2 regions of the Shewanella sp. 10N.286.51.B8 genome follow, and region 2 is predicted to be linked to the other one. Evidence: riboswitches for the same ligand, from Rfam matches in the RefSeq annotation. Region 2 holds a riboswitch; the other holds the start of a gene.

Region 1 (6,072 bases), on a different contig from region 2:
ATGGTCTTGGTTTATGGCTTTAGATAGCGCTAAATGACCGCCCCACATGTTTTCGCTAGGTGAGAATTTATCACCATTACTGTCTGAATATTCACTTTCTCGACGCTCTAAACGAACCCCAGCTGAAAATACATAACCATTACTAAACTGGGTATCGGTTTGAGCAAAAATAGCATAGTTGGTCGCTTCATATTCCGATTGCAGCACTTCATCTGGCCAGCCATTGTATTCAGAATATAAGTCATTATCCTCTTGAAGGTTCATGCCATATAAGCCCATTAACCAATCAGTCGAATCGTTAAAAATTCGGCCAGCTTCGTTTGAGCTGATACGAAGTTCCTGTGACACGGTTTTACGCTCACCCTGTTTATCCCAGGTGTAATCATAAACACATGGCTCAGTCCCAATCACGTTCCAGTCATCATCATAAATGCTGCATTGTTTCGAATCCCAGTAATCAGGGTTGGCCCAATCGCCGTCATAATTATGGTGATGATCGGTTTGTGCAAATGAAGTTAACGAGGTGAGTTCGAACTTTTCAAAACTGCTGAATGTGGCTTTTAAGCCAGCACCAGTGGTCTTTTGCGCATCAACACCAGGCTTATCGGTAATAGTTTCAAAGCCATTATTATCTAACGTCCAGGCATCATAGCCATTATCAAAATTAGCATGTAAAAAGGTTAAATCCAGTTGCACATCATCTGCAGCATACCAACGCAATTTAGCACGGGCAGTGAATTCATCACGGCCATTGGTATCTTCACGTTCAAGGTAAGTATTGTCGCGGTAGCCATTTTGTGAATGCTGCTCTAAAGACACCCGATAAAGTAGCTTACCAGAGTCAGTTATTGGGCCAGAGCTAAAACCGGAGAAGGTTTGTAAGTCATCGTCACCAAGGGAGACTTGTGCACCATGTTCAAACACATCGGTGGGATCGTTACTTTTTAAATAGATAAGACCTGCTAAAGCGTTAGCACCATATTGTGTACCTTGTGGGCCACGAAGTACTTCAACTTGTTGCATATCGTACATGCTCGACACCATGCCGATACCGGATAAGTCGATATCATCAACAATAAAGCCGACTGAAGAGTTTGGTGCACCTTGATATTCTTCTTGCTCACCCACACCACGGATCTGGAAATACTTAGGTCGAGAGCTGCCGCCAGACCAGTTAAAATTAGCAATAGAGTTTAATACATCTTCAAAATGTTGAGCGCCTTCATCTTGCAATTGTTGGCTATCGATGACGGTAACACTGGATGGCACTTTTTCTAGCGCTATATTACTAAAGTCAGCGTTAACCACTATGACTTCCATTTTTTCAGCAGCGGGCGCCACGCGTTCAACATTTTCTGTTTGAGCGACAACGGAAGTGGATAAAACGGCAAGAATGGCAATCGCTAGTGGCGATTTAGATTTTATTACAGACATAGGACCTCAAATTATAATTTTGAGATCCGGCAAGCATAGTGAATTAGTTATGTGCATCCATGACTGTCATTACAATTATCAGTTATTAAATTGGTGTCGTTTTTCGTTTACGACTTGGTTTATGACTGAGTTAATGACTAACATTTACGGCAAAGCATGCAGCCTATTCCTACGCCGGTATGAGCCGGATCAGGTTCTAAGGGTTTGTCTTTAGACATCTCAGTTTATCAACACGATAAACACCCCTTGGCGCGGCGGATTATAAACTATCCTTCATCTGTGCAACAGCACTAACAGGCACTTTTTATTAACTATTTAAGTACAAAAAATTATCACATAGATATTTTTATGATTAGCTAAGCCTATAAAACAAAAAACACGCAATTAAGCGTGTTTTATATTTTAAAAGATACACTTAGTTAGAGAATGCTTCTCTTACATATACTTCAAAACGGCTTGCATTGGCATTAGGGGCAACGGCGCTAACCTGCATTTGTTGTTTGCCATGTAGCTTTAATGACTTCCAGCTGCTTGCTTCATCTTCAATGGTAAAGCCACCAACATCAAACCAAGTAAACTTATATTGCAGCCTTAAATCCGTTGACACCTTGCTAATGATTAATGCAGAACCTTGCAATAAATCCGCTTGCGTTCTGACATTGACTTGCTCAACAGCGACTTTACTCGCAAAAGAATTATTATCAACTCTCACTTCGCTATTAGAGCTAACCATGACTCCCGCGGTATGATTAGCACAGGCTGATAGCATTAACGCTAGCGATATCATTATTACTCTTAATGTCATCATTAATTCCTTTTTTTAAGTATTAAAAATAAATGGTCGGCTCAGTGTCAAACAGCTTGCTCATCTATGCATCAACTGTGTGTTACTTCTACTGATCAAGCAAGAAATGCGCTCTCGCAGTAGCAATTAGCTGCTTACGATTTTTCTGCCAGCAATTAATGCTAACATTAGCAACTCGGCGTCCTTGACGAGTAATTTTACATTCAGCAAACGTATCTTGATGTAAACCCGCACGTAAATAATCAATTGAAAAATCGATAATTTTTGGCACTTTCTTAGCTTGCATAAATACCATTAACTGCACAATCGCCGACATTTCCATAAAGCCAGCAATAACCCCGCCATGTATGGCTGGCAGAATAGGATTACCAATGTTGTCATCTTTAGTTGGCAGCTTAAATACCATTTCATCACCAAAGCGATCAACACTCATCCCGATAAATTGGGTATAAGGGACTTTCTCTAATAAATAACTATAGTCATTTAAATCAATGGCCCGCTTAACCACATCATGAACATTAATATCGCCCACAGTTAAACTGGCATTGCCTGCCTGCATAACTTCAACACTTTGAGTATCAGGCTGGTTATTAGCAGCTGAATTGACTGCACTTGCTTCATCAGCGCAGCCCATCAAAGCTTGTCTAAACTCTTCACCCACCATTTCTGGACTAATACGCATAAATGAGCCAACAGCATGCGCAATAGGATCATCAATACTGTCTTGATAAGCTATCGCACGGGTAAACGCCACATTGGCCGACAAACGATAACATTCTGCAAATGCATACAGCGGTTTGTTTGGCTCAGCCGGTTTCATGTAGTCAACCCGTAAATCTAAGGTTGGCGATATTTCTAAGGATTTATACTTCTCTAAAATAGCGCATACAACAGAAGTGCCGGATGCGGTATCAATGATCGTAGTCACCACACCGCCGTGTATCACCCCAGTATCTGGGTCACCAATGATATCTTGGCTATAAGGCAACTCCAGTAATACGTGATGTTCACTGGCTTCTAACGCACTAATATTCAATCGACGGCAATGGGCAAGCTGATTAACAAATCGGCTTGCTACGCCGGTTAACGGAAAAAAATCACTGTTTATTTTCATGTTATTAGTATTAATCCAACCGACTTAGCATTGGCCCAAGTGACTTACCGCCAAGTAGATGCATATGGATATGGTAAACCTCTTGGCCACCGTGTTTATTACAGTTCATGATTAAGCGGTAACCATCTTGTGCAATACCCGCTTCATCAGCCAGCTTTGCCGCAACTGTCATCATTCGCCCTAATGCCAGTTCGTCAGATGCTTTTACATCATTGGCTGTGGGGATCAAATGGTTTGGAATAATCAGAATATGTGTTGGTGCCTGTGGGTTTATATCGCGAAAAGCGGTGACGAGCTCATCCTGAAACAAAATGTCGGCAGGAATTTCTCGGCGTATAATTTTACTGAAAATGGTTTCTTCAGCCATGATTGATCATCCTTTTGGTTATTATAATCGAAGTAGTGAAAATCATTGTTGAATGCGCTAATCAAGCAGCCAACTAAGCGCTTGCTTAACTATATAATAGCTACTGCTGCATTTGTCACTTAAGCCAAGCAAGTTTAACACTTTGCTATTAATCACTGTTGAATGTTGTTGGCACTATCAAGCCAATTTTGACAGCTCGATTAACTATAGCAACGCTCACTTACTTAGAGTTTATCTAGGCATTATCACATCATTGTTATCAATGCTAAAGGGGATTTATTTGAAGTATCCCCAGCAATTAACATTGAAGTCGCTAAAAAAAGCGCTATATTTCTTGGTGGTTACCTTTAAACCTTATGCAATTAGACTTCTTAGGCATCTTTTTGATCACCACATAATGAAAGCTTGGATTAACTTAACCATAATGAAAGCTAAGCTGCTTATGTGGTTATCGCCTTAAGGGCTGCGTCTGTGTATCTAGAAGTTTACCCCCAGAAAACATAAAAGGCGCCATTGGCACCTTTATCGTGATTGAAACATAAGGGACTGTTAATTAGGGGCTATTTATTCAGGACGGATAATTAGCCACGCTTAATTCTGGCACTGACTTGCGCTTCTTTATGGGCTTCTAACCAATACTTTTGCAAGGTAGTATTTTGCAAACCTGTAGTGGCATCCCCTAGCCTCCAAGCCCCTTTCCAAATGCCATCGGCAATAAGATGCACAACAGCGCTCTCAATGGCTGCGACTACGCATAAACTCACAGGCTCATTGGAAGTATAACCCGCTTCAGCCTCTAACAAATCTTGTGCATCAATAAACTTAAATACACCCGCGGTAATTTCTTTTGATATCACCGATTTGGTGGTGGTAACACTACTGAGTAATCGGCCAGTTCGAATATCCACAGCGCGTAAATTAACGGTAATGCTATCGACTCGGTATTGACCTGAAGCGCCAATGCCTAAATACCGTGCTCCAGCACCGCCCGTTTTAATATTTGTGTCATAGGCAACAATGCCACCTTCCATTAATACCTGCGCACTATTAAGTTGCGGTAATTTACTGGCATCACCTTTAAGTCCTGCCCGTAAAATTTTACGTTCTGTTAATAGGTTTTGCAGTCCTTCACGCTCAACGGGTATAAACCATGCTGAATCATTAAGTGACTGGGCTAAAAATGCCGTACCGGATTGTGGCACTGCCGTTGAAAAGTTACTTGATGGAATGGGCTTGTATTGTCCTGTTTGATCGCGAAAATCATATACTGCAGCAACCATCGCACCTTGTGGAAAAGGTAAACTGGTTAGATCGTAATAAGTTTCACCTTTAGGCATTAAACTTGAAGTGGCATCTATATTTTCAAATTCTTCATCAATTGATGAGCAAGCTGTTAAAGATAGTAGGCACAAGCTAATAATTAATTTTTTCATTATTAACCCCCGACACTGTCATCAACAATACCGCCAACTTCAATAATGGTGGTTTCACCGGTTAATACGTCGGTAATATGAACAATCAATGAGCCGTCTTCATTAACGACATTAATTTCAAAATCATCAGTTAATAGATAACCTTCCCCCCCATTGGCGGCATCATTAAAAAGTTGGCTCATCAACCGAGACTGTAACGAACTTGAGAGACGTTCTAATGCTGTTGGGGCCACATAACCTGAGCCACCACTACTTTCATGGTCATTTTGCGCAGCTGCATTAGCCAGTAGATATGAGCCATTTAAATAGCTGCCACCAAAGGCTGGGTTTACTGGTTGATAAATAAGTTGAGTGGCAAAGCAATCAACTGAAAGAATGAGCAATATTGAAGTAAATGTTATTTTTTTCATTTTGGCTTTCCATGCTTAGAATTCGTCAGGTGCGAGATCTGGGTCAAACAACGCTCCTAAAACGGCTTGTTCATTTTGCTTAACTACCGCAGAGTTAACGCGTTTAGCGGCATAATTGGCTTGGTCATCTATATTCCGACTAATAGGCGACACAAAAGTCACAAAAACGGTTTTTCTGTTTTGTTGTATTAATATTTTGCTACCACTTCTTGCTGTAGCTTGTTCAATAACGGTGAGCCCGGTATGTTTAGACTCGCCACCAATATCTCTGTATGCCGCGACAAATTCACGGTAAAAGCGATGGCCGAGTCGGGTCATCGCACGGTTTAAGATTAACCCATCAATTAAATCAGCTTCATCCTTAGGGACGGCATCATTAATATTAATAGGCTTAGTTTTGGGAGCTTTTTGAATATTCTTATCTGTCGCTGACGTTGTTGGCTCTTTGGCATTCTTAAGCTTTTCTGCGTGGCTTTGATCTATTGGCGGTTTATTTTTAGTGCTGATTT
Region 2 (6,072 bases):
TAAACATTTAACACAAGGATTGGCAGCAAACACTAATTTTGAACCGGGTGCTAGTGGAAATTCGACAGGCTTAAATGGCACACAAGTTTCACATGGACAGCTTTACATAAATGCAAGCCGCCAAGAATCTGCGGTTGAAGTGATAGATTTCTGTGATCATGTTGTGATGTTACAAACGGTGAATGCAACTAGCACTGAAGTCACTAGCACTGAAATAATGAGCACTGATGTAATTAAAGCCCAAACATTACCGCTGATCTGTGGGTTGATCGACAATCAAAATAATCAAGGTCGCTTTTTAAAACAAAATTCTGATAACGAGTTTAAAAAGATACTGACATCACCATCGAGCATTATTGTTGCAGGGCTACATGTTGTGCTGGTGTTTATGCTATTTTCCTTAGCTGATAACACCATTAGCCATTTTGTCGAGATCAGCCGTGAACAAGCCGTTAAAGCTGCGACATCTGAAAGTAACAACCAAGAAATAAAAGCCTACTTTTTAACGGCTGAGCAAATTACCCAGCTAGCTAAGACCCTGCCAAGTGAACAAGCCTTGATTGAAGAGGTCGTCAGTGAAGTCATTACCAATGAAGAAATAATCGATCAAACTATATCGAACAAACAAAGTACTAATAAGGTTGTCGATACAAGCTCAATAGCGCCTGCAGTTGCAACTAGCCCAAAAGATACTGTCAATCAAAAGGCAATTTCCCCAAAGCCTATTGACCAAAAAGCTGTTAACCAAAAGCCCATTGACTACAAGCCCATAATTGAAAAATTGCCAATAGCAGAAGCAGTGCAAGCCGAAACGCACCAGTTCGATTGGTCTTCAGTTGATAGCATGTATCTGCAGCAGCAAAAAGATAGCAGTAACGAACATCTATTTAAGCCACAATTGTTTAATGAAACCATCTCAGAGGCCAATACCATAACAAGCGACAATTTATCGGCCATCAATCAAGCTAGCCATTCCTTTATAAATAAACTCAATCAACAACAAGTTAATCAGCAAATAAGTCAGCAAGCCCATTTAGCGACTTCTGTTAGTGGTGCCAGCACCAGTGAGTTAACCCCTGAAATGGATGATATAGAGTTAATAGTAATAGAAGATAAGCGCCAACCAACTACCCTCAATCATCGTTTAGATCCAAATAGAATTGTTAAGATTGGTGAAACTTGCCATCGATTGGTGGCATTACCAACCCAAATTAACCCTTATGCCGAAGGCTTAGATTTAGGACACCCATGTGAAGGAGGCAAAACAAAAAAAGCACTAGATAACGCCATTCAACAACGCTTATCGAAACTTAAATTACCTTGAACTGTTCAGACTTTCACAAAAGATTTATTTCAACAACATCAAAAATGAATAATATTTATCAAATTTATTTATCAAATTATTTCTGTATTAATTGGGTCTTAATCGCTTGGTTGTAAATTAAATTCATATATAACAGTATTTTAATTAGTGAAATAATTTAACTCATATTCCAATTCGAAAATTGTCAAAGACTTGTATTTTATTAAATAAGCTGACTATACTGCAGCCATCTTGTCGGAGTGCCTTTATGGCTGAGACCGTTTATTCGGGATCCGTTGAACCTGATCAGGCTAGAACCTGCGAAGGAAACAAGCAGTTAATTTGCTTATTTTTACCCTACAGTCAGCAGCAATTTTATAGTGAATGGCTGCGTGGCTAGATCATAAATATTAGTGCAAAATAAAAGATAGAATTAATTAAAGCAGAGTTATTGCTGAAGTTAATTTAACCCGCCATTTGCCGATATTTAAGGTTCAAAGTTAAGGTGTAAATTCAAGTCAATTACAGAGTTAATGTTAACTCGCTCGTCATCAACAATTCTCCAGGCAAGCAACTCTATTTTTTTATTTTGAGGTTGCTTATGTCAAATCGTCGTGAAACCCGCGCTCAAGCGCAAAATTTTATTGAAACCCTAAAACCTTTACAGCACCCAAATTCTGAAAAGATCTATCTGAGCGGATCCCGCCCCGATCTGTTAGTGGGCATGCGTCAAATTCATCAAAGCGATACTATCCTTGGCGGTAGTGAAGATGCGCCCGTGACTGAAGCCAACCCAGCCATTAAAGTTTATGATTGCGCCGGTGCCTATTCAGATCCTGATGCTGAAATTAATGTCCGTTTAGGCTTAAACAAGTTTCGCCAAGCTTGGATTGAAGAGCGCGAAGATACAGAGCAACTTGATGGAGTTAGCTCTGACTTTACCCAACAGCGTTTGGTTGACGACGGTTTAGATCATTTGCGTTTTGAAGCCCTTGTTCGCCCTAAAAAAGCCAAGTCAGGCCGCCGCGTTACTCAAATGCATTACGCTCGTAAAGGCATTATTACACCTGAGATGGAATATATTGCCATTCGCGAGAATATGGCTAGAGAGCAAGTCACTGATGAGATTTTGACTCAAAAAGCCCCCGGTGAAGCTTTTGGCGCTCACATTGGCCAGCCTATTACCGCTGAATTTGTCCGTGATGAAGTTGCCCGCGGCCGCGCCATTATCCCGTTAAACATTAATCATCCAGAAGCTGAGCCAATGATCATCGGGCGTAACTTTTTAGTCAAAGTTAATGCCAATATCGGTAATTCAGCGGTAACCTCGTCCATCGAAGAAGAAGTCGAAAAGCTAGTTTGGTCAACGAGATGGGGCGCTGACACTGTAATGGATTTGTCTACGGGGCGCTATATCCATGAAACCCGTGAATGGGTCATTCGAAACTCTCCTGTCCCCATTGGTACAGTGCCCATCTATCAAGCGTTAGAAAAAGTAAATGGTGTCGCTGAAGACCTAAATTGGGACATTTTCAAAGATACCTTGATTGAACAGGCAGAGCAGGGCGTCGATTACTTTACCATCCATGCTGGGGTACTGCTGCGTTATGTACCAATGACGGCAAAACGTCTTACTGGCATCGTTTCTCGTGGTGGTTCCATCATGGCAAAGTGGTGTTTAAGTCACCATAAAGAAAGTTTTTTGTATGAGCACTTTAGAGAGATTTGCGAAATCTGCGCTGCCTACGATGTGTCATTGTCATTAGGCGATGGTATGCGGCCCGGCAGTATTGCCGATGCCAATGATGAAGCGCAATTTGCTGAATTAGAAACCTTAGGCGAGCTGGTTAACATTGCTTGGGAAAATGATGTGCAAACCATCATTGAAGGCCCAGGCCATGTACCGATGCAGCTCATTAAAGTGAATATGGAAAAGCAGCTTGCCCATTGTGATGAAGCGCCTTTTTACACACTCGGCCCACAAACCACCGATATTGCGCCAGGTTATGATCACTTCACCTCAGGGATTGGGGCGGCAATGATGGCTTGGTATGGCGTGGCCATGCTGTGCTATGTCACTCCTAAAGAGCATTTGGGTTTACCGAATAAAGAAGATGTTAAACAAGGGCTTATCGCTTATAAAATTGCAGCTCATGCTGCCGATGTGGCTAAAGGTCACCCTGGTGCGCAAATTCGTGATAATGCCTTATCAAAAGCAAGGTTCGAATTTCGCTGGGAAGATCAATATAACTTAGGCTTAGACCCAGATACCGCTCGTGCTTATCACGATGAATCGCTCCCCCAAGAGTCTGCCAAAGTTGCGCATTTTTGTTCTATGTGTGGGCCAAAGTTTTGCTCAATGAAAATCACTCAAGAAGTGCGTGAATACGCTGCAAAGCAAGCGCGTGATCAGTTACAAAAGTTGAACGTGCTTGACGCTAGCGAATTTAAACACCTGCAGGCACACTCTAATCACAATGTTAATTCCGTAGACGCAAGTGCAGATATAAGCGTTAGTAGCGGTGTAGATATTCAATCAGCCATGGCACAAAAGTCAGCTGAATTTAAAGCCACAGGCTATGCAATTTATCATCCGTTACCTTCTAAGCCAGACACAGCAACAAGCGCAGATTTAGCTGTTAAGACCACTGCTGAATTAGAGGCTTAACCATGAATGTTTCACAACCACATAGCTTAGAAACCATGTCGCCCATTGTCTGGACTATTGCCGGTTCAGATAGTGGTGGCGGCGCCGGCATACAGGCAGATTTAGCAACTATAAATGACTTACAGTGTTTTGGCTGCAGCACAATTACCACTGTTACTGCGCAAAATTCGGTGGCTGTAACACTAGTCGAGGCTGTGTCAGAATCCATCTTATTGGCTCAGCTAAATACACTTGCTAGCGATTTAGCGCCAGCAGCCATAAAAATTGGCTTAATTGCCAATCAACAACAATTGGTACTCATTGCTCATTGGTTAAAGACATTTAAAAGTCAGAGTTTAGCTAACCAGCTGATCCCGATTATTTTAGATCCTGTCATGGTTGCCAGTAGTGGTGATAGCTTAAATGAGCGCGCAAAAAAGCCGTTAGATTTTAGCCCTTTTAAAGGTCTAATTAGCTTAATTACCCCTAATGTTAGGGAGTTACACACGCTGACTGATACTAACAGCGTGGAATTTGAACCTCAGTGCACAATTAAAAGCCAAAGCCTAGACTCAAGTGATGGTTTTTATAGTGCGGCAGCGCAACTGGTTAAACAGCTTCATTGTCATGTACTCGCCAAAGGCGGTGATGCAGTGTGGCAACAAACCAATGCCAATGATTTGTTCATTTGCCGCAAAGTTCACGGTGTGAGTGACGCTCATCAATATCAAGCTTATTGGCTTAATAGCGAGCGAGTTAATACTGGTAATAATCATGGCACAGGTTGCACCTTATCCACTGCGATCGCGTGTTTTTTAGCACATGAATACGTACTCCATGATGCCGTTGTGATGGCTAAAGCTTATGTATTAAAGGGACTAGTGTGCAGTGAATCTTTTGGTAAAGGCGCAGGGCCTGTGGCAAAAACTGCTTGGCCTGATGAAATACAATACTATCCTGAAATTAGTGCAGTTAGTGGCGCTAAAATTAACAATCTAGGCAAAACACAGCCAGAATCAGCTGCTGGTGGAAAGTTTAACGATGGGTTAATAAATACAGCACAGGGCTACCTAGATTGCCGCTTTCCTGCGCTGCATAAGGGCATTGGTGTTTATCCGGTTGTGGATGACGTGACTATGCTGCAAAGTTTGTTAGAAGCCAATTGCACCACAGTGCAGTTGCGGATTAAAAATAAAGGTTTTAATCAGGTCTCCAATGATGCTCATCAAACCACGTTAGTACAAGATATTAGCCGCGCCATAGCTCTGGGTAAGCAATATAACGCCCAAGTGTTTATTAACGATCATTGGCAATTGGCAATACAACTTGGCGCATTCGGGGTTCATTTAGGTCAAGAAGACCTTGAGTTAGCCGACTTAAATGAAATTTCAGCGGCAGGGTTAGCCCTAGGGTTATCTAGCCATAGCGTATTTGAAATTCTATTAGCTCATCAACTAAGCCCATCCTATATCGCTTTAGGGCATATATTTCCAACGACTACTAAGGTGATGCCGTCAAAGCCTCAAGGCTTAGCAAAATTAGCACGCTACAGTGCATTACTTAACAACGTATGCCCAACCGTGGCCATCGGTGGTATTGATGCAAGTGTTATAACGGATATCAAAGCCACTGGGGTTGATAGTGTTGCCGTGGTAAGAGCCATTACTGAAGCAGAAAACCCTGCCAAGGCTTATTCATTGTTAGAGCAGCAATGGCATCTAGCGGCTGCACAACAACCTCAGCAACAACCTCAGCAACAACCTCAGCAACAGCCAAGGCAATCACATGTAAAATCCCACAAGCCATCAGTGAAACAGCTGCAGTGTGAGCCAGTGTCATGACGATTACACAACAGCGTCAAGCTAATAAGAGTGGGCTCACTTCCAAGCAGTTTATCAAGTATGCCAGTCATATTTTACTGACTGATATGGGTGAGCTTGGTCAGCTTAAATTACTTAATAGCCGGCTACTGATCATCGGAATCGGTGGTTTAGGTCACAGTGTTGCCCAGCAATTGGCCGCCGCGGGAGTTGGAGAACTGATATTGATGGATCATGACAAGGTAGAGCTTTCAAATCTGTCGCGGCAATTACTTTTTAACGAACAAGATATTGGTTTAAGC

Evidence for each region. Region 2 has a riboswitch for thiamine pyrophosphate ahead of thiC (phosphomethylpyrimidine synthase ThiC). Riboswitches for the same ligand answer to the same signal wherever they lie in the genome.
Region 1: another riboswitch for thiamine pyrophosphate. It lies ahead of AB4160_RS07880 (TonB-dependent receptor); the one in region 2 lies ahead of thiC (phosphomethylpyrimidine synthase ThiC).

Annotation. Positions count from the first base shown of each region.
Region 1 covers NZ_JBFRKG010000017.1:127,906-133,977, forward strand. The annotation lists gene AB4160_RS07880 (TonB-dependent receptor) at 1-1,434, opposite strand, end outside; TPP riboswitch at 1,583-1,691, opposite strand; gene AB4160_RS07885 (YcfL family protein) at 1,850-2,242, opposite strand; gene AB4160_RS07890 (PaaI family thioesterase) at 2,328-3,353, opposite strand; gene hinT (purine nucleoside phosphoramidase) at 3,364-3,720, opposite strand; gene AB4160_RS07900 (CsgG/HfaB family protein) at 4,302-5,153, opposite strand; gene AB4160_RS07905 (curli assembly protein CsgF) at 5,156-5,563, opposite strand; gene AB4160_RS07910 (curli production assembly/transport protein CsgE) at 5,579-6,072, opposite strand, start outside.
Region 2 covers NZ_JBFRKG010000016.1:55,015-61,086, reverse strand. The annotation lists gene AB4160_RS07255 (hypothetical protein) at 1-1,324, shown strand, start outside; TPP riboswitch at 1,550-1,649, shown strand; gene thiC (phosphomethylpyrimidine synthase ThiC) at 1,905-3,971, shown strand; gene thiE (thiamine phosphate synthase) at 3,974-5,791, shown strand; gene AB4160_RS07240 (ThiF family adenylyltransferase) at 5,788-6,072, shown strand, end outside.